One region of the Peribacillus sp. Aquil_B1 genome, then DNA from elsewhere that is predicted to be linked to it. Evidence: riboswitches for the same ligand, from Rfam matches in the RefSeq annotation. Region 1 holds a riboswitch; each other region holds the start of a gene.
What was found. Region 1 has a riboswitch for S-adenosylmethionine ahead of MPH60_RS08115 (bifunctional homocysteine S-methyltransferase/methylenetetrahydrofolate reductase). Riboswitches for the same ligand answer to the same signal wherever they lie in the genome.
Positions count from the first base shown of each region.

Region 2: it holds a riboswitch for S-adenosylmethionine, as region 1 does, so the genes downstream of both, MPH60_RS09230 (YezD family protein) here and MPH60_RS08115 (bifunctional homocysteine S-methyltransferase/methylenetetrahydrofolate reductase) in region 1, are expected to answer to the same signal.
Region 3: it holds a riboswitch for S-adenosylmethionine, as region 1 does, so the genes downstream of both, MPH60_RS16790 (methionine biosynthesis PLP-dependent protein) here and MPH60_RS08115 (bifunctional homocysteine S-methyltransferase/methylenetetrahydrofolate reductase) in region 1, are expected to answer to the same signal.

Region 1 is NZ_JAKXEE010000001.1:1,604,288-1,611,807, forward strand. Features, by position in the region: gene dapF (diaminopimelate epimerase) at 1-289, shown strand, start outside; gene ligD (DNA ligase D) at 768-2,615, opposite strand; gene ku (non-homologous end joining protein Ku) at 2,766-3,608, shown strand; gene MPH60_RS08110 (MOSC domain-containing protein) at 4,112-4,762, shown strand; SAM riboswitch class I at 4,874-4,972, shown strand; gene MPH60_RS08115 (bifunctional homocysteine S-methyltransferase/methylenetetrahydrofolate reductase) at 5,077-6,924, shown strand; gene metH (methionine synthase) at 6,917-7,520, shown strand, end outside.
Region 2 is NZ_JAKXEE010000001.1:1,862,892-1,870,411, forward strand. Features, by position in the region: gene pdxR (MocR-like pyridoxine biosynthesis transcription factor PdxR) at 1-853, opposite strand, end outside; gene pdxS (pyridoxal 5'-phosphate synthase lyase subunit PdxS) at 989-1,876, shown strand; gene pdxT (pyridoxal 5'-phosphate synthase glutaminase subunit PdxT) at 1,878-2,477, shown strand; gene MPH60_RS09215 (SDR family NAD(P)-dependent oxidoreductase) at 2,633-3,379, shown strand; gene MPH60_RS09220 (TetR/AcrR family transcriptional regulator) at 3,553-4,140, shown strand; gene ssuE (NADPH-dependent FMN reductase) at 4,341-4,874, shown strand; SAM riboswitch class I at 5,150-5,258, shown strand; gene MPH60_RS09230 (YezD family protein) at 5,430-5,573, shown strand; gene MPH60_RS09235 (phosphoadenylyl-sulfate reductase) at 5,757-6,461, shown strand; gene sat (sulfate adenylyltransferase) at 6,491-7,520, shown strand, end outside.
Region 3 is NZ_JAKXEE010000002.1:620,150-627,669, reverse strand. Features, by position in the region: gene MPH60_RS16805 (ABC transporter ATP-binding protein) at 1-1,249, shown strand, start outside; gene MPH60_RS16800 (type B 50S ribosomal protein L31) at 1,382-1,630, shown strand; gene metC (cystathionine beta-lyase) at 1,742-2,923, opposite strand; gene MPH60_RS16790 (methionine biosynthesis PLP-dependent protein) at 2,920-4,032, opposite strand; SAM riboswitch class I at 4,119-4,232, opposite strand; gene fumC (class II fumarate hydratase) at 4,561-5,943, shown strand; gene MPH60_RS16780 (hypothetical protein) at 6,053-6,295, shown strand; gene MPH60_RS16775 (ABC transporter ATP-binding protein) at 6,341-7,486, opposite strand.

The DNA.
Region 1 (7,520 bases):
TTCAAGCCTTGTAACATGCTCTGTCGGTTTAAACGCATTGGAAAGTGAAATTTCTGTCTACAATAACGGCGGAAAAGTTAAATGCGTTGTTCATCATGATGAGGAAAGCCAAAAGTATTCAATTGATTTAATCGGGAACGCAACCTATGAATTCAAGGCATCGATTGAAATAGACTTAGATCAGCCTGAAAAATTCGAACTGCTTGAAAAAGAGGATTTTGAATTGGAAACAAGCTTATATGCCAAGCTTCAGGATGAAGTGCAAAGTTATTTGAAAGCAAAATTATAAAGAGATAAGAAGACTGCAGGCAAACTCGAAGAAAAGCGAGTTTGCCTGCAGTTTTCTTATTAAAAAGTTGCTGTTGATTTCAGCAGGAGCACTTTTTTCGTACTTTGCCGTACATTATCATTATCCAGAGCTTTTTCTTGACCGTCCGTGATTAAATTCGACCTACAAGGAACTTTATTCAACCTTCACTGCATTTAATTCGACCGTTCGTGTTTTTATTCAACCTTCACTGCACTTTATTCGACCGTTCATGAATTTTTTCGGTTTTCACCTCACTATTCGGACTCCGGAGCTTTTTATTAAAAGGAGCAGATATTAATTCCGCTCCCTTTCCGCCGACTGTCTGCCAAGCCGCATCAAAGAATGCGGCTGCGGGGTCTCGGCTAGCCAGTTATTCGCCAGGAGTGTATATAACCATGAAGTTTAACCTAGTCTTAATCATGGTTCGGAATGAGATCATTGCGAACCCCAAGTCCAACTAGTTGTTGGTCTTTTTTTGTTTTAGGAACGACAAAACCTCCAAAAAGGCTGGTCCATTATCGACAAGTCTGTAATCCATAAAAGCACATCCATCCCTTTTTATTCTGTTTGGGATGGTTTCAATCGTATAGCTCTTTAACTGGAGATTTTCGTCCACTTCCTCCCAAAACAAAGGTGTAGCCACACCCGCGAACGAATTTCCCCGTGGGGAATAAGGCTGGATGATGGTTTTTCCTTCACTATGCTGCACAAAGTCCAAGTAAAGTCGATTGTGCCGATTAATTTTCATTCTCTCCGTTGTAAAATCGTTTGGGTTGGAACTTGTTAAGTAGTCACCGAGAAAGTCGGTGAATATGCGTGTCTCCTGATAAGTAAATCTGTCTTCAGGCAGTGGGATGTGAATTTGCAGTCCTTTGTTACCTGAAGTTTTTACAAAAGCTTTAATTCTTAATGATTCCATCACTTTTTTAATTTCCTGTGCGGCCTTTATTGCTAAGGAGAAAAATTCGATGGAAGGGGGATCCAAGTCCAGTACGATTTCGTCGGGTCTTGTTTTACCCGCTTTCTGAAATGGCGCATGGAATTCCAACGCAAGTTGATTGCCAAACCAAAGAAGCGTTTCAATATCGTTACATAGCATGTACTCGATATCCTCATCAATGAACGTTTTAATAAAGGCCGGCGCATAATCAGGTTTGTTTTTCTGGAAAAATCTTTCTTTATCCAAAGTGCCATGAGGATAGCGGATCGTCGTAAGCAGTTTATCCTTCAAGAAGGGTAAGAAGAAAGCTGAAACCTCCCGTAAATAATGAAGGTATTCAACTTTTACGACCTGTTTACCTTCTGTTATCCAAAGCGGTTTATCCTTGGAAGTTATTTGTACCGTATCTGGAAATGTGTATTGGCCTAGCACAAATTTCTCCCAGGTACATTCATCGGGAGTCGTTTGTAAAAGCCATTGCGAAAACTGAGGTTCACGCAATTCATTTTCCTCATATACGTGTAAGAATTGAACTTCTATGCAAATGGATGGATGGATATAAAAAAATTGTGTATCTTCGTCTGATGCATTTTGCTTGATCAGTTGATGCAATATACTTTTATCTTGAGAACTCAGTCCGTTTTTAACACTTCCGATTTTCGTTACGGCACCATCTTTGAAAACTGCGAGGGAAACGTAACCATTTTCTTTGTGCAATGCTGTAATGAAACAAGAAACGGTCTTCCAGTTTTTCACCTTAATCCAAGATGCAGTACGTTTTCCTTCTTGCCAAGTACCTCGAATTTCCTTGGCGACAACTCCTTCGCCATCTAATAGGGTGACCTTATTCAAGGCATTATCCAAAATATCAAAACTTTCTATTAATTGTATCAAAGCCTTATCGTTGGGATTAGGCGGAATAGGAAAGCCGAGTTTTGCCCCCATATTCAACATCAAATCCCTACGTTCTTCCATAGGTTTAGCTGATAAGTCTTTTCCGTTGATGCGAAGCAGGTCAAACGCTATAAACCGGCATGGGGAGAAGCGCGCTTTTTCAGATATTAAGGATTGTTTTCCAAGACGCCCTCGCCACTGTATTTGAAAAAAGTCCGCTTTCGCTTCATTGGTAAGCCAGACCAATTCTCCATCTAACTGAAGCGGGAGATATTCTTCCAGGTCCAGTTCTTTGATGTAAGCAATGATTTCTGGGAATTGTGGTGATAATTCCTTCTCGTTCCGACTCGAAATGCTTATGGTATCGGAGTCTATCGTTAAAATAGCCCTAAAACCGTCATATTTGACTTCATAACGCCAATCCTTGGAGCTGGGGGCTTCGGGGTAATAGGTTGGCAGCATCGGTTTCATTTTTGTATCACCTCCGCAAATAATTGGTTAACATTATTTTGCCAAAAAAACGAAGTGTTAGAGTTGGCAATTGTTTTTTCGGATTTTTTTGGACAAAGGGGAATAATAAAATTGTTCTTCTCTTTAAAAATAAGTTATGAGGTGACGAATATGCATACGATGTGGAAGGGGAGCATATCATTCGGTTTGGTGAACATTCCGATCAAACTTCATGCTGCAACGGAGGATAAGGATATTTCTTTAAGGACGTTGCATAAGGAATGTCATTCACCGATTAAATACGAAAAAGTTTGTCCGGTATGCCAGAAAGAAGTGGGTAAGGATGATATAGTCCGCGCTTTTGAGTATACAAAGGGAAAATTTGTTGTATTGGAAGACAATGAATTGGAGCAACTGAAAAAACAAAACGAAGAAAAAGCCGTGGAAATCGTGGATTTCGTTAAAATTGAAGAAATAGATCCCATTTATTTCAATCGGAGTTACTACATGTCCCCTAATGACGGAGGGATAAAAGCTTATTCCCTTTTGAGGCAGGCCCTCAAGGAATCCAATAAGGTAGGATTAGCGAAAATCATCATTCGCTCTAAAGAACAAATGGCGGTAATCCGAGTCGTTGATAATACCTTGGTGATGGAAACGATTCATTATCCGGATGAAGTCCGTTCCACAGCGGACGTTCCGAATATCCCAGCCAATGATACCATTGTAAAAAAAGAAATCGATACTGCCGTATTATTGATAGATCAATTAACGACTACTTTCGATCCGACAAAATACACGGATGACTATCGAACCGCGTTGCTAGAATTGATTGAATCAAAGAAAACGGGACAGACGACGATTACAGCCAAAACAAAAGAACCAGTTTCCAACAATGTAACCGATTTAATGGAGGCATTACAGGCATCCATTGACCGTACGAAACATGATGAACCGGAAAAGAAAAAGACGACCCGAAAGAAAGCGGCACCGAAAAAAAAGAAACAAGCTTAAACAGGAAGCTGAGCGGAAGACATATGGTGTCGCTCGGCTTTCTGCTTGTTTTAGCAAAGAACCAGACACTTATAAGGGAGTGAAAGTGACTTTACAGGGAGGGATTTGTATAGGAAAGGAAAGTGCAAATAGGTAAGTGAATCACGATTTAAGGATATGGATGGAATAAAAGAAAATAAATGGATGGAAATGGAGGCAAAAAAATTCGCTCCCTAAAGAGCGACAATGAGGAATTCAATCGTGAAAATCAACATATAGGCGAACGGTTGTAGTTTTCGACTATATATTGTGTTCATATTCTACCATATTTAATTCTGAAATAGCAACAAAATTACTGAAACTAACCTATGAATTTTTCTGGAAATCAATGATATTTTGTCCATTTAAGCGGATTATGTGGCTTTTTCACTTCATATACTTATAAAAAGCTACAGAATAAATGGATTTTTAGTATAATTTATACATATAGGATGATATAAATTAAATATGAATGGAAGATGCAAATGGAAAATGGAAAAATCAAATCACTTCATGCCGGAAAGCCGAAACAGGAAATTTTTTCGAATGTCGATATCTTTTCAGCCATGGATAAACAAGCACAGGATAATGTGACAGTGACTAAATCAGGCATAATTGGTGATGGGATTGGTAATGTAAAGTTCCATGGAGGTCCTGATCGGGCTTTGTGCATTTACCCCTTTGAGCATTATTCATTATGGAATGAAAAATTCTCTAAAAAGCTGGATATCCCAGCATTCGGTGAAAATTTAACCGTAGAGGGGATGAGGGAAGAAGACACGTATATCGGCGATATTTATCAAATAGGCGAAGTGATTGTGCAAATTAACCAGGGGAGGATACCTTGTTCGACCATTTCCCACTTTAATCAACAACCTAAGTTTTTGGAACTTGTGCTGAAAACGAGTTTCACTGGTTATTTTGCAAGAGTACTTCAAGAAGGAACGATAAATAAGCAAAACGAAATCGTGCTGATAGATCGTTTGCAAGAAAAAATTTCAGTTCATTATGCAACAGAGGTAATCCTACATAAACGAGATGGCCTGGAAGGCGCTAAGGCTTTACTTACTCTAGACTCGTTAGCGGAAGACTGGAAACAAAGAATCTTGAAGAGGGTTAAACCCGCAAAAGATTGAATCATTTTTGCAAAAGTGAAAAAAATGTCGATCAGGTATTGAAATTGACAGATTATTAATGTAAATTAAATATAATCTAATTTTGAAATCTTGTGAAAATTATATAAATGGATCTTATCGAGAGAGGTGGAGGGACTGGCCCGAAGAAACCTCAGCAACCAGCTTAGGCAAAGGTGCTAAATCCAGCAAGCAGAGCTTGATAGATGAGGAGAATGTTTCAAAAAACCTTCTTCTTTGAGAAGGTTTTTTTTCCTTTTCTCTCATACTCATAAAATACGACAAAAACAGGACTGTTTTTGAGAGAGGGTGTAATGATGAATTTTCGTAAAGAAGTGAAAGAAAGAATGTTGGTTGGGGAAGGGGCAATGGGGACCTTATTGTACTCAAATGGCATCGATCAATGTTATGAGGAATTAAACTGCACGAATCCAAATCAAATAGAGTCCATCCACCGTGCCTATCTGGAAGCTGGTGCAGATATCCTTCAATCAAATACATACGGAGCTAATTTCAACAAATTGAAACGGTATGGACTTGAAGATGAAGTTAGCAGAATCAACCGCCAGGGAGTCATTCTAGCTAAAAAAGCGGCAAAAGGAAAGGCGTATGTCTTCGGTACCATAGGGGCACAGCGGAGTATCAGGAAATCGGATTTAAGCATGGAAGAGATTAAACGGGGTTTTCGTGAACAGCTATACAGTCTGTTGATGGAAAACCCGGATGGAATTCTCTTGGAAACATTTTATGACCTGGAAGAGCTGGAAACCGTCCTGCAAATCGTAAAAAATGAAACTGGACTGCCGATCATCGCAAATGTTTCGATGCATGAACTGGGTAATCTACAAAATGGAATCCATTTAAATGAAGCCTTTCAAAAACTCGAGCAACTGGGTGCCGATGTTGTGGGGGTGAATTGCCGTCTTGGTCCACATCATATGATCCGGGCCTTGGAAGAAGTGAGTATGCCGAAGGAAGCATCGATCGCCATATACCCTAATGCCAGCCTCCCTGATTATGTGGATGGAAGGCTCGTCTATAAAGCCGTGCCGGAATACTTTGGGTCAAGTGCCTTGGAACTTCGTGAGCAAGGTGCCGCTATCATAGGCGGGTGCTGTGGAACGACTCCACTGCATATCCAAGCTGTAAAGAATGCGATCGGAAGTTTTGCTCCTGTAAAAGAGAAAGTTACGAAATCCCGCGAAATAGAAATAATTGAAGTGAACGATCGAGAATTGGAGCTTCCACTGTACGAAAAGGCCAAAACGGAAAGGACGATCCTCGTTGAACTTGATCCACCGAAAAAACTGGGAATAGAGAGTTTCATGACCGGTGCTGAGGTTTTGAAAAAAGCAGGGGTCGATTCCATTACATTAGCGGATAATTCACTTGCCTCACCAAGGATATCGAATGATGCACTGGCTAACTTACTTAAGAACCAATTGAATATTAATCCGATGGTGCATATAACATGCCGTGATCGAAATTTGATTGGCCTCCAGTCACATTTAATGGGTCTGCAGACGGTAGGGCTGAATGAATTATTGATCATCACCGGAGATCCTTCAAAAATAGGGGACTTCCCGGGTGCCACCTCGGTTTATGATTTATCTTCCTTTGACCTTATAAGCCTGGTCAAACAATTTAATGAAGGTCTTTCCTATTCCGGTCAAAGTTTGGGTCAACGGGCAAATTTTAAAATTGCGGCAGCGTTTAATCCTAATGTGAAATATCTGGATAAAGCCGTACTGAGAATGGAAAAGAAGATTTCCTGCGGTGCCCAATCATTTTTGACACAGCCAATTTATTCGGTGGAGCAAATCGAAGAAGTGCATGAAGCTACAAAACATTTAGAAACTCCGATTTTCATCGGTATCATGCCTTTGACAAGCACCCGGAATGCAGAATTCATCCATAATGAGATCCCTGGCATTAAATTGCCTGATAACGTAAGAAGGGCCATGGCTTTAGCGGGGGATGACCCTGTAAAGTCAAGGATTGAAGGGGTCAATATCGCGCGGGAACTGGTGGACGCGGCTAGGGAAAAATTCAAGGGCATATATTTAATCACTCCGTTCCTTCGCTATGAAATGACGGCGGAACTTACGAAATATATTAGAAAAGTCGATAGTAAACAGACATCAGAGGTGGCAGTACATGAATAAAAAAGCGATTCAAGATCAGTTAAATTCTAAGATTCTCCTGCTTGATGGGGCGATGGGAACCATGCTTCAAGCGGAGAATTTGACAGCAGACGATTTTGGCGGAGAACAATTCGAGGGCTGCAATGAATATTTATCACTGACGCAACCGGAAATCATCCAGTCCATTCATGAAAAATATTTAGCAGCGGGCGCAGATATCATTGAAACCAATACCTTTGGAGCGACCAGCATCGTTCTTGATGAATACCAAATAAGCACGATTGCCTACAAGCTAAATAAAATTTCAGCTGAGCTTGCCGTTAAAGCTTGTGAAAAGTATTCCAATGAGGAATGGCCAAGGTATGTAGCCGGATCGATGGGCCCCACTACAAAAACGCTTTCCGTAACGGGCGGAACGACTTTTGATATTTTAACCGATTCTTATGAAGAACAGGCACTGGGTCTCTTGGATGGCGGTGTAGACTTGCTGTTGGTGGAAACCTGTCAGGATATGCTTAATGTCAAGGCTGCCTTTTCTGGCATCAAAGCAGCATTTGCAAAAACAGGAAAAGAAGTGCCTGTCATCATATCAGGAACAATTGAACCGATGGGCACGA
Region 2 (7,520 bases), 260 kb from region 1:
TATAACGAAATTCACTATCATAATCGTCTTCGATAATATAGCGGTTTGCTGCCCCTTGAGCCCAGTTCAACAATCGAGTCCGTCTGTTAACCGATAGGATTGTCCCATTGGGGAAGTGATGTGAGGGAGTGACATACACGACGTCGATGTTTGAATCTTCAATTTGGTTCACCTTTACGCCTTCTTCATCAATTTGCAGTGGATGGACTTCATTTGGGTAGCTGCGTAAAATCCGATGAATCAAGTGATACCCAGGATCTTCAACACCATAGATGGCATTTTTATCGAAAAGAAGGACAAGCTGCTGCAATAATATTTCCATTCCTGCACCAATGATGATTTGTTCGGGAACACATTGTACACCACGTGCATGATACAAATAATGGGCAATTTCACATCGCAATTCATATTCCCCTTGAGAATCCCCAAGTAAAAGAAGATCTTGATGTGCTTTATCGATTTTGCTTTTCGTGTATTTTCTCCATTTTTCAAATGGGAAGTGTTCCGTATCAATTTGGCTAGGATGAAAATGATACAGCACTTCCCTCTCTTTATGAATATTTTGCTCTAAGGAAACTTGGTTAGTTTGTGTATACTCTAAATCCTCGAATGTTTGAATATAGTACCCTTTTCTTGGTATGACTTCAACATATCCTTCAGCAGTCAATTGTTCATATGCAGTCTCGACAGTATTTTGACTTAATTGAAGGAACTCTGCCAATTTCCGTTTGGAAGGCAGTTTTGTGCCGTAAAGAAGACGGCCATCAATGATTTCTTTTTTAATATATGAATATAATTGTTCGTACAAAGGTACTTCACTTAACCGATTTAAATCGCAAGAAAGCATATTCATTTTGTTTCCACCTTTTTTAAGAGTTTTTGCTGACCCCATTAAACTTATTAAAACTGACACTTTCAATGCGGTCAACTCTTTTTTATACTAAGTCTAACAAATCTAAAAAATGCAAATATTAGGAGGAAAAGAAAAATGGAAAAATTATTAGGAACTGACACAGTAAAAAGAGGAATGGCACAAATGCAAAAGGGTGGCGTAATCATGGACGTCATTAACGCAGAACAAGCAAAAATCGCAGAAGCATCGGGTGCTGTCGCTGTCATGGCGTTGGAAAGGGTACCTTCTGACATCCGTGCGGCTGGCGGTGTAGCTAGAATGGCAGATCCGCGAATTGTCGAGGAAGTAATGAATGCAGTGTCCATCCCGGTCATGGCGAAAGCACGGATTGGCCATATTGTTGAATCAAGGGTCCTGGAATCCATGGGAGTGGATTATATCGATGAAAGTGAAGTGCTGACTCCTGCTGATGAAGAATACCATATTCTAAAAAGTGATTTCACCGTACCTTTCGTTTGTGGCTGCCGTGATTTAGGCGAAGCTGCACGCCGTATTGGCGAAGGAGCATCAATGCTTCGTACAAAAGGAGAACCAGGAACGGGTAATATAGTGGAAGCTGTGCGTCATATGAGGAAGGTACAGTCACAAATTCGTAAAGTGAGCATCATGAGTGATGATGAATTAATGACAGAGGCCAAAAACATTGGAGCCCCTTATGAAATTTTAAGAGAAATCAAACGCACAGGTAAATTGCCTGTAGTCAACTTTGCAGCCGGCGGAATTGCCACTCCAGCAGATGCGGCATTGATGATGGAATTGGGAGCAGATGGCGTTTTCGTTGGGTCTGGTATTTTTAAATCTGAAAATCCAGAAAAATTCGCATCGGCAATCGTTCAAGCTACTACATATTTCACCGATTATGAATTGATTGGCCGGTTGTCCAAAGAGTTAGGCAGTGCAATGAAAGGAATTGATATTTCCAAACTAGCTCCGGCAGAACGGATGCAGGAACGTGGATGGTAATATGATAACTATTGGTGTTTTGGGATTACAGGGAGCAGTTGAAGAACACTTGAATCAAATCAAAGCTGCCGGTGAACAAGCAATTATAGTAAAAAAACCGGAGCAGTTGCTGGAAATCGATGGCTTGATCATTCCAGGCGGAGAAAGCACGACGATGAGGAAGCTAATGGATCGTTATGGATTTATGGAACCGGTCAAAACTTTCTTCGCAGATAAAAAACCAATTTTCGGTACATGTGCAGGGATGGTATTGGCGGCCAATGAATTGACTGGCGATGAGAAGGCCTATCTCGGACTAATGGACATTTCCGTGAAAAGGAACGGATTTGGACGTCAAAAGGATAGTTTCGAGGCTGAACTATCAATCAAAGGAATGGAAACCCCTTATAAGGCAGTTTTCATCCGGGCGCCATTTGCTGATGGAATTGGAGAAGGTGTAGAAGTATTGGCTGTTTATGAAGAGAATGTAGTGGCTGCGAGACAAGACCATGTCCTCGTTAGTGCGTTTCATCCAGAATTAACAGGTGATGATCGTTTTATGCAGCTTTTCATTGAAATGGTGAAGACATCCATAGGTAAGGCCGAATTGAAAACCTGTTAAACAAGTAAAGCTGTCCTATTAATAGGACAGCTTTACTTTTGAAAGCTCAAAAGTCTATAAAAATACAAATTGCTTGAATTACATATTCCTTACTTTTATAATAAAAAAGTAAGTAAATACTTACTATATTTTTTAGTGTTGAAAGGGGAATGTATATGTCTGCAAGAGTTGCAGTTATTACAGGAGGAGCAAGCGGTATTGGCCGAGCCGCATGCTTGAAATTCGCAGCAAAAGGGGACAAGGTCGTTGTTGCGGATTTTAATGAAGAAATGGGACAGGAAACCGTTGAACAGATAACAGCAGATGGCGGAGAGGCCATTTTTGTTAAAACGGATGTTTCTAAACAGGAAGATGTTGAATCCTTAATCAACAAAACAGTGGAAACATTCGGAAGGATCGATATCATGTTTAATAATGCCGGCATCGGTGCAGGCGGTATGATCCTCGATCAAGATATGGAGGGTTATTTCAAAACGATTGGAGTGAACCAGCATGGAGTTGCCTTTGGTATCATGGCAGCAGGACGGAAAATGAAGGAGTTAGGTAACAAGGGTGTCATTATTAATACCGCTTCTGTGTTCGGTTACTTAGCTTCCCACGGAACCTTTGCCTATCAGGCAACTAAAGGAGCTGTAAGAATGATGACACAGACAGCTGCTTTGGAATTAGGTGCTTATGGCATACGGGTAGTGGGCATTGCTCCAGGCGGGGTTGACACTCCTATCATTCAAGGCTATAAAGATATGGGAATCATCGATAAATTGAATGCAAGTCAAATGCGCGGTAAATTAATTAAGCCAGAAGCCGTTGCAAATGCCGTCTATCTATTATCGTTAGAGGAAGCGGATGCGATCAATGGAAGTGTAGTCATGGTCGATGATGGCTATGCAGCTTTTAAATGATTTTCACTAAAAGAAAACATCGTCCCAATCAGACGATGTTTTCTATTTATGATATATGGGAATATTGGATTCTAATGAATCAAAGGTAATATTGACCGATTGATACCATCGGGATATCATGGAAAATAGATTGGTGACACTGGTCTTATCATTATAAAAGAAGGTTGATATTTTTGAAAAAAGGGCAGCAAACGAAAGAACGAATCATAAGTGTAGCCCGGACTCTTTTTGCCACTAAAGGTTTTGACATGACAAGAACGAATGAAATTGCCTCTGCTTGCAATGTTTCCGAAGCTACTATTTACAAATACTTTGACAGCAAAAAAGATTTACTATTGGCTACCATTACCCCTGATGAGAAAGAGGAATCTGAAGAGGGCACTAGCCATCTATCTACGGATGATCTAGTGGAGAATCATGTTTGTACCATGATAAATAAAATTCTTGATAATAAAGAACAGTTTTCGATACTATTCAGGGAAACACAATTCGATCAAGATATTTCGAAGCAATATGTAGATCAGATCTTTAAGCCGAATGCCAGGCATATTGAAATACAGAAGAGAATAGATAGTGGTGAGATACAATATATCTCTGATATTATCCTATTTAATGTAGGGATCATTTCTTTCACATTGGCATTATCTACACATTATGAGATCCATCAGCAGAAAAAGGAGCCATATTTTACTTCTGAACGAATTAAGAGCATTGCTCAACTTTTGGTATATGGCATTCATGGAAAACAAAAACATACATAATGAAACGGTCATATTGAAGGGCATGAGCATCAAGCCGCAAATATGACCGTTTTATTTTCCTTCAGATCCGATGGAGTAAACTTGTGAATTCTTTAAACCAGAGTGTAAGATTTGACTTATATTTTTCAGACTATTACGATAAAAGCATACTGTACGAAGATTTTATCTGGAAATCATGTAATATTGGAGGGGTATATTAAATGAGTGATATCGTAATTTTATCAGGAAGTCCGGCTATTCCGTCCAGAACGGACATCTCACTAAAACATATTCAATCATTAGTCGAAAACGAAGGATTTACCACAGCTTATTACTCAATTACGGATTTCTCAGCAGATGATTTATTTCAAGGCAAATATAACAGTGAAGATATCTTAAAGCTTTCAGAGAGAATTCAAGCAGCTAGAGGAATCATTATTGGTTCACCGGTTTATAAGGCTTCTTATACAGGTGTATTGAAGGCCTTGATTGATTTGCTGCCAGAAGGTGCTTTTAAGGGCAAGCCAGTACTGCCAATCATGATTGGCGGAAGTAACAGGCATCTATTGGCGATTGACTACGCACTTAAACCATTAATTTCAATTTTAAAAGGCGAGCCGCTGCAGGGCATTTATTTTGTTGATAAAGAAATAGATAAACAGAATTCAGAAAACCCGATTAATGATTTGCATTTAATTGATCGGGTCCAGAGTCAAGTTCAAGAATTTATAGAAGCGATACAGTTAAGAAATTAATGAATTCTCCCTTCTATAAAAAGGGCTGGAATTCGAAAAATTATTATTTTAAATGATGACAGGCGCCAATAATAGGCTTGTTAATGAAAATAGACTCATTTTTTTGGAGTTTTTATCTAAAAAGACGAGTCTATTTTCGTATTTACATGAACATAAAATCATAATTGGAATAGTGTGTATAAAAATAACAGTTCATCCATAATATTAAACCAAGTTATTTTATAAGAAAACTCCATTGACAAGGATTAAATATATGTTAATATTTAAAATAATAAAACTTATCCAGAGCGACGGAGGGAATTGGCCCTTTGAAGTCCAGCAACCTGCATGATCGATGCAAGGTGCTACCTCCAACAAAATGTTGATCATTTTGGAAGATAAGGTAAAGATATTTACCTTGGGATCTTTCCATCATGGAAAGATTTTTGTTTTTTTGGAAAGTTGTAGGCAAACCATAACAATGTAAGGTTGTTTGGAATTATATAAATCTAAGAAATTCATTTAATCAGCGGTGAAAATAAGAAATTCGCGGATTTTCTTAAAGGAGGAACAGGCTTGGATAAAGAGAATCAGCTTGAAGAAATATTTGAACGACTTCAAGAAATGCTTAATTCTATGAAATATGGATCCATTACACTTATTGTCCAGGATGGTAAAATCATTCAAATGGAAAGAAATGAAAAATTAAGAATTAAATAAGGTATCTGCTGACTAGAAAAACTAGAGGCGGGTTTAACTGATATAAAGAGAGTATTGGTTAGATTCGTCTCTTTTTTTCCTAGAGTCAAACAAACTGGAGAAGATTACAACGGGTAGTGATCAATAGTTACTCTAACCTGGTACAGCAAGTTTTTAGAGGGGGCTACAAAGTTGGCTGCATTAATAAACTATGAAAATTTCAACACTGGGGATTTCCCTGTATTTCCCGAAGACAGTGAGACAAAAGGTGCTTTGGAAGTTCTGCAATGGGCGAATGACCATTATGGAAACGAACTGATTTATGCTTGCAGTTTTGGCATTGAAGGCATCGTGCTTACGGATTTATTGGCGAAGGTCAATCCTTCTGCCAAAATAGTTTTCCTTGATACAGATGTTCATTTTGAGGAAACTTATCAATTGATCGAGCAAGTGAAAAAGCGATATCCAAAGCTTTCGATCGAAATGAAGAAACCAGCCTTGACGCTTGAGGAACAAGCAGCTGAATATGGGGATGAATTATGGGTTAGAGATTCCAATAAGTGCTGTAACATCCGTAAAATCATTCCGCTTACCGATGTGCTTTCAACGGCAACAGCATGGCTTTCGGGATTGCGGAGGGAGCAATCCGAAACAAGGGCTTTGACCGAGTATATCAATAAGGATAATAAGTTCAAATCAGTTAAAATATGTCCACTCATACATTGGACATGGAAAGATGTATGGCGTTACGCCCACAAAAACGGACTTCCATATAATATCCTGCATGATAATGGATATCCGAGCATTGGATGTAAAACATGTACTGCACCAGCCTTCAATGCAGATGATTTACGCTCAGGCCGTTGGCAAGGAGCTCAAAAAACGGAATGCGGATTGCATTTATCTTAAATAAATAGAAACCATAGGGGGAAATTAGCATGACAATCAGTTTACCGCACGGAGGAACATTAATCGATCTTTGGGAACCAAATTATGATATTAGTAAAATAACAAAGTCAATCGAAATCGATGAAATTGCTTTAAGTGATCTTGAATTGATAGGCACTGGTGCCTACAGTCCGATTAATGGATTCTTTACAAAAAGTGACTATGAGACAGTGGTCAAGGATATGAGGCTTAGCAGCGGTCATGTATGGAGCATCCCGATTACGCTGCCTTTGACCGAAGAAATTGCAGAAACCCTTACTATAGGTGAAGAAGTAACCTTGACTCATGATGGTGAAACATACGGGGTTCTCTCCGTTTCCGATATTTATACTCCAGATAAGCAATTGGAAGCGACATTAGTTTATCAAACGGATGATGAGAAGCACCCTGGAGTGAAAAATTTATATAACCGCGGTGATGTATATGCCGGCGGGGAAATAAAGTTGATCAAGAGAATAGAGCGTCCGCAGTTTCAAGCTCATTATTTGGACCCAGTCGAGACAAGGAAAGCTTTTGCTGAAAAAGGCTGGGAAACGGTTGTCGGCTTCCAAACGAGGAACCCTGTTCACCGTGCACATGAATACATTCAAAAAACAGCATTGGAGATTGTCGACGGCTTATTCTTAAATCCTCTCGTAGGTGCCACTAAATCCGATGACATTCCGGCAGATGTAAGAATGGAAAGCTATAAAGTGCTTCTTGAAAAATATTATCCTAAGGACCGCGTCTCCCTTGCAGTTTTCCCCGCTGCCATGCGTTATGCAGGACCTAGAGAAGCCATTTTCCATGCGATGGTCCGTAAAAATTATGGCTGCACCCATTTTATCGTCGGACGTGATCATGCGGGTGTGGGCGATTATTATGGCACATATGATGCTCAAAAAATCTTTGGGAATTTCAACGCCGATGAGTTAGGGATCACGCTATTATTCTTTGAACATAGTTTTTACTGTAAAGCATGTGGCAATATGGCTTCCGCCAAAACTTGTCCGCATGGCAAGGAAGACCATGTCATCCTGT
Region 3 (7,520 bases), on a different contig from region 1:
ACTTATTCCGATCATCGTCATCTGGACGATAGTATACCGTAAATTCGCCTCGAAATATAATCACATCATTCGGGAACGGGTCAGCGATATTAATGGGATGATCAATGAATCCATTTCTGGAATGAGCATCATCCAGGCATTTGGGCGTGAGAAGGAGACGAAGCAATCTTTTGAAAACCTCAACCGGGAGCATTATTCCTACCAAAATAAAATGCTCCATTTGAATTCGTTGACGGGTGGAAACTTGATTGGCGTCATTAAGGTTTTGGCGCTAATGGCATTCGTCTGGTATTTCGGCGGGATTTCCCTTACAGCGAGTTCGGCCTTTTCATTAGGGATGATGTATGCAATTGTTGATTTGATCAGCCGCCTGCTTCATCCGCTTCATGGAATCGTCAATCAGTTCGCTAATCTTGAACAGGCGCTTGTTGCAGGGGAGCGGGCATTCAATTTATTGGATGAGCAGGGATTGGCAGTCAGTGATGAAAACATGTCCAGATACAAAGGAAACGTGCAATTCGAACATGTTTCTTTTGGCTATAAGGATAATGAATACGTGTTAAAGGACATTTCCTTCTCCGCCAAACAAGGAGAAACGGTCGCTTTAGTCGGCCATACTGGTTCAGGAAAAAGTTCTATAATGAATTTATTGTTCCGCTTTTATGACAGCAGTGAAGGGCAAATTAAAATCGACGGAAAGAATATATTGGATATTCCTCATCAGACGCTTAGGGAGCATATGGGAATCGTCCTTCAGGATCCCTATTTATTTACTGGCACCATCGCCTCCAATATCAGTCTGAACCATAAAGGCATCACAAGGGAAATGGTTGAAAAATCATTAAGAGATGTCGGGGGGGACAAAGTGCTGAAGCATCTTCCTTTAGGGCTGGACGAACCGGTGATTGAAAAAGGCGGAACGCTGTCTTCCGGACAACGGCAGCTAATCTCTTTTGCCCGTGCTCTTGCATTCAATCCGGCCATATTGATTTTGGATGAAGCGACAGCGAGCATCGATACCGAAACCGAGGCAATTATCCAGGAGGGAATGGAAGTGCTGAAAAAAGGGAGAACGACCTTCATCATTGCACATAGACTTTCCACGATAAAAAATGCAGACCAAATTCTTGTACTAGATAAAGGGCGGATTGCTGAGCAAGGTACACATGAGGAATTAATGGAACTAAAAGGAAAGTACTATCAAATGTATGAACTGCAGGCTGGACCGCATAAAGGCATGGCTGGCTGACACAATTGAATAACGGTGGTTCATCAAGATTAAACTATAAAGAGGGTGCCTATTGGTACCCTCAAGCATAATGATTGATAATAGTAATCATTACGTTTAAGATATATCTATATTGACGATGAGGTGATAATAGTGAAACAAGAAATTCATCCCGATTATCAACAAGTGGTATTCATGGATACCAACAGTGGGTATCAATTTTTGACAGGTTCCACGAAGACGTCCAATGAAACGATCGTTTGGAAAGACGGCCAAACATATCCATTGTTAAAAGTGGAAATCAGCTCGGATACGCACCCTTTTTATACCGGAAAGCAGAAGTTTGCTGAAAAAGGCGGACGGGTGGATCGCTTCCTGGATAAATATAATATGAAGAAATGAGAGTCAGGCCATCGAAAATCGATGGCCATTTTTTATGACTGGGTAGAAAAGAGTTAATAATGATGCAAGGAAAAAGGGTGCCCCATAATTTATAAGGCACCCATCCTTTATTCATTTTGCAGCAATTGCTTCTCCTTTGGCAATATTGACGAGGGCCGCATCGAAGTCCTTGATGATATCGTCCGGATTTTCAAGTCCGACAGAGAGGCGTAGCAAACTGTTCGTGATGCCGCGCTTTTCCCTTTCATCAGCAGGCATGGCAGCATGGGACATTTTGGCCGGGTAGGATAATATGGATTCGACCGCTCCCAGGCTTACGGCAAAAACAGGGAGCTCGACAGTGTTCACGAAGGAACGGAAGATTTCCTCACTTTCCAATTCAAATGATAGGACCGCCCCTGCACCAAGTGACTGGCCTTTTTGGATGGCGTGCTGTGGATGATCGGCCAGTCCGGGATAATACACTTTTTTCACTAAGGGCTGCTCCTTTAAGTAGGCTGCTATCTTTTCTGCCCCTTTTTGTGAATGCTCCATTCTAACTGATAAGGTTTTCAAACCTCTCATTACAAGCCAGGCATCCTGAACACCAAGGACCGCTCCAAATGAGTTTTGGAGCGAACCGAGTCTTGCCGCCAATTCCGGATCTTTCACGACTGCAAGCCCAGCTACCACATCACTATGTCCGGATAAAAACTTCGTGGCGCTATGAAGGACAACATCCGCGCCCAGATTCAGCGGTTTTTGCAATGCCGGCGTCAAGAATGTATTATCAACAAAACTTAAGGCACCGGCTTTTTTTGCGATATCACATACGGCTTGAATATCGGTCACTTTAAGTAAAGGATTTGAAGGTGTTTCGATGTATATGGCCCTGGTATTTGGCTGAACGGCCGCTTTGACGCTTTCAAGGTCCGTCATGTCAACGAAGGTATGCTCAATATTGAAACGGGTCAATACGCTTGTGACCATCCTGAACGTTCCGCCATACACATCTTCGGAAATGACGATATGGTCTCCGGCCGACAATAGCAGGAAGGCTGTTGAAATGGCCGCCATACCTGATGAAAAGGCAAAGCCGTGAGTGCCTTCCTCAAGTTCGGCAATGATATCTTCAAGTGCTTCGCGAGTTGGGTTCCCGCTTCTGCTGTAATCATACTTGCCGAATTGATCGATATTGGATTGATGGAAAGTCGATGCATGCTGAATGGGAACGCTCACACCGCCCGTTGCCGGATCGAATTTATGCTGATTATGAAGTAATTTCGTTTCAAAGCTAAAATCATGACCTGTCATCGTATTGCCTCCCTTTTTACATGTGCGAATGCTTGCTGCAAGTCACCGATCAAATCATCGCTATCCTCGATGCCAACGGAGAAGCGGAGCAGGCGATTACAAACCCCATTTGCCGTTCTGACTTCAAGCGGTATATCGGCATGTGTTTGTGTGGCAGGATAAGTGATGAAGCTTTCAACCCCTCCAAGGCTTTCTGCAAAGGAAATTAATGAGAGCGATTGTAAAAATGGGTTGACCGCCGATTCATCAATGATGCGGAAAGAAATCATGCCGCCTCTGCCGGGATACAATACATCCGTGACACAATCATGTTCCGATAAGTAATCTACAAGTATCTTGGCATTCTTTTCATGACGCTCCATCCGCAATGCCAGGGTTTTCATTCCGCGCATCAACAGCCAAGAATCAAATGGGCTCAAGACAGCTCCAGTGCCATTATGGTGGAAGGCAAGGGCATCACATAATTCAGCGCCGCTGGCAACGATCAGTCCTGCGAGCACATCATTATGACCACCGAGATACTTGGTTGCACTGTGAATCACAATATCCGCTCCAAGCAGGATGGGTTGTTGAATAAGAGGCGTGTAAAAAGTGTTATCAACGATTAACAATAAATTATATCGTTTGGCCAATGCGGCAACGGCACTAATGTCCGTTTGCTGCATAAGGGGGTTAGTGGGAGTTTCGATGAAGATGGCTTTCGTGTGAGGAGTGATGGCTTTTTCGATATCCTCCAAACAACAAGTGTTTACATAGTCACACTGCAACCCCCATTTTTTAAAACCTTGTTCTAACAGACGATATGTACCGCCATAAAGATCTTCGCTGACAATCCAGGCATCCCCGGATTTAAAAAGGGCGAGAATAGTGGAGATGGCGGCCATTCCTGAACTGCAGGCATAGCCTTGGTCCCCTTTTTCCAAATCGGCGATGGATCGCTCCAATAGCTGGCGTGTAGGGTTTCCTGTCCTTGTGTAGTCGAATCCCGTCGATTGGCCAATTCCTTCGTGACGAAAAGCTGTTGAAAAGTATACCGGCGGATTGACTGTTCCTGTCGCCGTTTCGCTGCGATTTCCTAATTGAGCAAGATAAGTTTCAGGTTTGTACATGGTTTTCACTGCTCCTTTGAGTTATATAAAATAAAAAAAAGTCTTCTTTAAGAAGAAGACTTTGATTAAGTAGGGACGAGTCATTCTTCTTATCTTCCAAGTTCACAAACTTGTGGAATTAGCACCTTTTCATTGGTTTGAAACAAATGAAGGTTGCTGAGGTGTCATCGGGCCATTCCCTCTACCTCTCTCGATAAGAGTTTAGATTATTCAATTTCTTTTGAATTTACTATATATACAAAATACTGTCAAGGACATTTTAGGAGTGATGATACTTGGATGTTCATGACCAGGTCAATTGGAGCCTAGCGGTGTCTACACTTTATGTCTCTAAAAAGAATAATCGAATTTTCATATAAACATGAAGGGAACATGGATTTTTCAGAAAAATTGGAAAGGGTCAGCGGGATATTTTTGCTTTAAAATAATAAAGTTTGTACAATGTATGGAGAGAAAGAATAATCCGACATTATTCATTTCATATGCAAAGGGTCTTCAATGAATAGTGCAAACATAGGAGGAGAACACATGGAATACAGAATCGAACGAGATACGATGGGTGAAGTGAAAGTTCCTGCTGATAAATATTGGGGAGCACAAACTGAGAGAAGCCGTAACAATTTCAAAATCGGTAACGAAAAAATGCCGATTGAATTAGTTCGTGCATTTGCATACGTTAAACAAGCTGCGGCAAAGGTGAACTATGATCTAGGTGATCTTTCCGAAGTTAAAAAGAACGCCATCGTCAAGATTTGCGGGGAAATCCTTGAGGGTACGCTTGATGAACATTTCCCGCTTGTAGTTTGGCAAACGGGAAGCGGCACGCAAAGTAATATGAACGTGAATGAAGTGGTCGCCAACAAAGGGAATGAATGGTTAAAAGAAAATGGTGAATCCGAAACCCTTCACCCGAATGATGATGTTAACAAGGCACAAAGCTCAAATGATACTTTCCCGACCGCCATGCATATTGCAGCCTTTATGGAAGTCGCTGAAAAATTGGTTCCTGCCATCAAAGCACTTCGTGATACATTCGATACAAAAGAAAAAGAATTTTGGGATGTCGTGAAAATTGGCCGAACACATCTTCAAGATGCTACACCATTAACATTAGGACAAGAAATTTCCGGTTGGAAAGCGATGCTCGATAAAGATCTAGCGATGATTGAGGAAAGCAGCCAAAAATTATTGAACCTTGCTCTAGGCGGAACGGCTGTAGGAACCGGAATCAATACAAAAAAAGAATTCCCGGGACTTTCTGCCAAACAAATTGCAGCGGATACAGGATATCCTTTTGTCACATCTGATAATAAGTTCCATGCCTTGACTAGCCATAACGAAATCGTCTACGCACACGGTGCTTTGAAAGCATTGGCGGCGGATTTAATGAAAATTGCGAACGATGTCAGATGGCTTGCAAGTGGTCCAAGAAGTGGAATCGGCGAAATAGCCATTCCGGAAAACGAGCCGGGCAGCTCCATCATGCCAGGTAAAGTCAATCCAACACAAAGTGAAGCGCTTACCATGATTGCAACACAAATCGTGGGTAACGATGCTACAATTGGCTTTGCAGCAAGCCAAGGTAACTTTGAATTGAATGTATTCAAACCAGTCATCATCTATAACTTCCTGCAAACGGTCAAATTATTGACTGAAGGCATTCATTCATTCAACGACAATTGTGCGGTGGGCATCACTGCAAATGAAGATAAAATCAAAGAAAATGTAGAGCGTTCCCTTATGTTGGTAACAGCATTGAACCCGCATATCGGTTATGAAAAAGCAGCCAAGATTGCCAAAACGGCATTCAAGGACAACTCTACGTTAAAAGAAGCGGCGTTGAAATTGGAGTTCCTGACCGAAGATGAATTCAAAGCATGGGTCGATCCTGCTAACATGGTTAATAAATAATTGCATACAAGTGCCCTCCCTCTCGTATTAGGGAGGGTGTTTCCATGTGTTAAAATAATGGAATCGACAAATACTGAAATCATAAGTATCGGGAACAGGAGGAAATACAATGTCTATATGCCCGCTTTGCAACGGTCTGAGAAAAATTCATGTTAAATGCCCGGAATGCGGCAGTGATCTTGAGGATAAAGGGAAATTCATGGACTACGCTGATGATTACAGTGCTTATATGGATATCGACATACTTAAAGAAAACGACGGATACCCTCAATCCCTTCAAAAAGGCCAATGCCCGCATCTCATGAAATGCCCGGAATGCGGACATGATGAAGTGGTATTGGTCCAAGAATGAATTTGAATAAAGTAAAAGACCCAATATGAATGGGTCTTTTTACGTTTAATTGGCAGATAACTTCATGCTTTCCTGCATCTGTTCATCTTCTTCAACTAAAATGCGATGTTCAGTCCCTTTATCAAAAAAGTGTGCTTTATTCATGTCGAGGGCAAGATCGATCTTTTCCCCTGCCTGAATAATATTCTTGGCATCGACCCGTGCAACGAAGTCCTGCCCCTCTAATGTGGAGTAGAGCATAATCTCCGCGCCCATGAGTTCGGCTACATCAATTTGTGTCGTGAATGTAGTGTTAGGGGACTTCGTGAAGTAAGCTCCTTCATTATGGAAATCCTCCGGACGGATGCCAAGGATTACATCTTTTCCGACATATCCTTGATCACGCAGCATTTTCATTTTCAATTCAGGTATTTCAAGCGTTTGTTCGCCTATTTTAATTGTGCCTTCTTTTAATGTTCCGGTAAAGAAGTTCATGGCAGGCGATCCGATAAAGCCGCCGACGAAAACATTTATTGGTTTCTCATAAACATCCTTTGGGGCACCGACCTGTTGGATGATACCATCTTTCATTACAACAAGACGTGTCGCCATGGTCATTGCCTCTGTTTGGTCATGCGTGACATATATGGTTGTGGTGTCGAGCCGTTTATGCAGTTTAGCGATTTCTGCACGCATTTGAACCCGCAGCTTTGCGTCGAGATTGGATAATGGCTCATCCATCAAGAACACTTTTGCGTCCCTTACAATTGCACGGCCGAGAGCCACACGCTGGCGCTGACCACCTGAAAGCGCTTTAGGTTTCCTGTTTAGCAACTCTTCAAGTCCGAGAATCCTTGCCGCTTCATTGACCCTTTGCTTGATTTCCGCTTTTGGCGTTTTCCTGAGCTTTAATCCGAATGCCATATTGTCAAATACGGTCATATGAGGATATAAGGCATAGTTTTGGAAAACCATCGCAATATCACGATCTTTAGGAGGGACATCATTTACTCGCTTGCCGTCTATGTATAAATCCCCTTGGGAAATGTCCTCCAGTCCGGCAATCATCCTTAATGTCGTTGATTTGCCGCAACCGGAAGGTCCCACAAAAACGATGAATTCCTTATCGGCAACACGAAGGTTGAAGTCTTTAACAGCCGTCACCTTTTTATCATAAATCTTGAATATATGATCTAACACTAACTCTGCCATGAAAAATCCCCCTTTTAAACTACTGATTACTTGT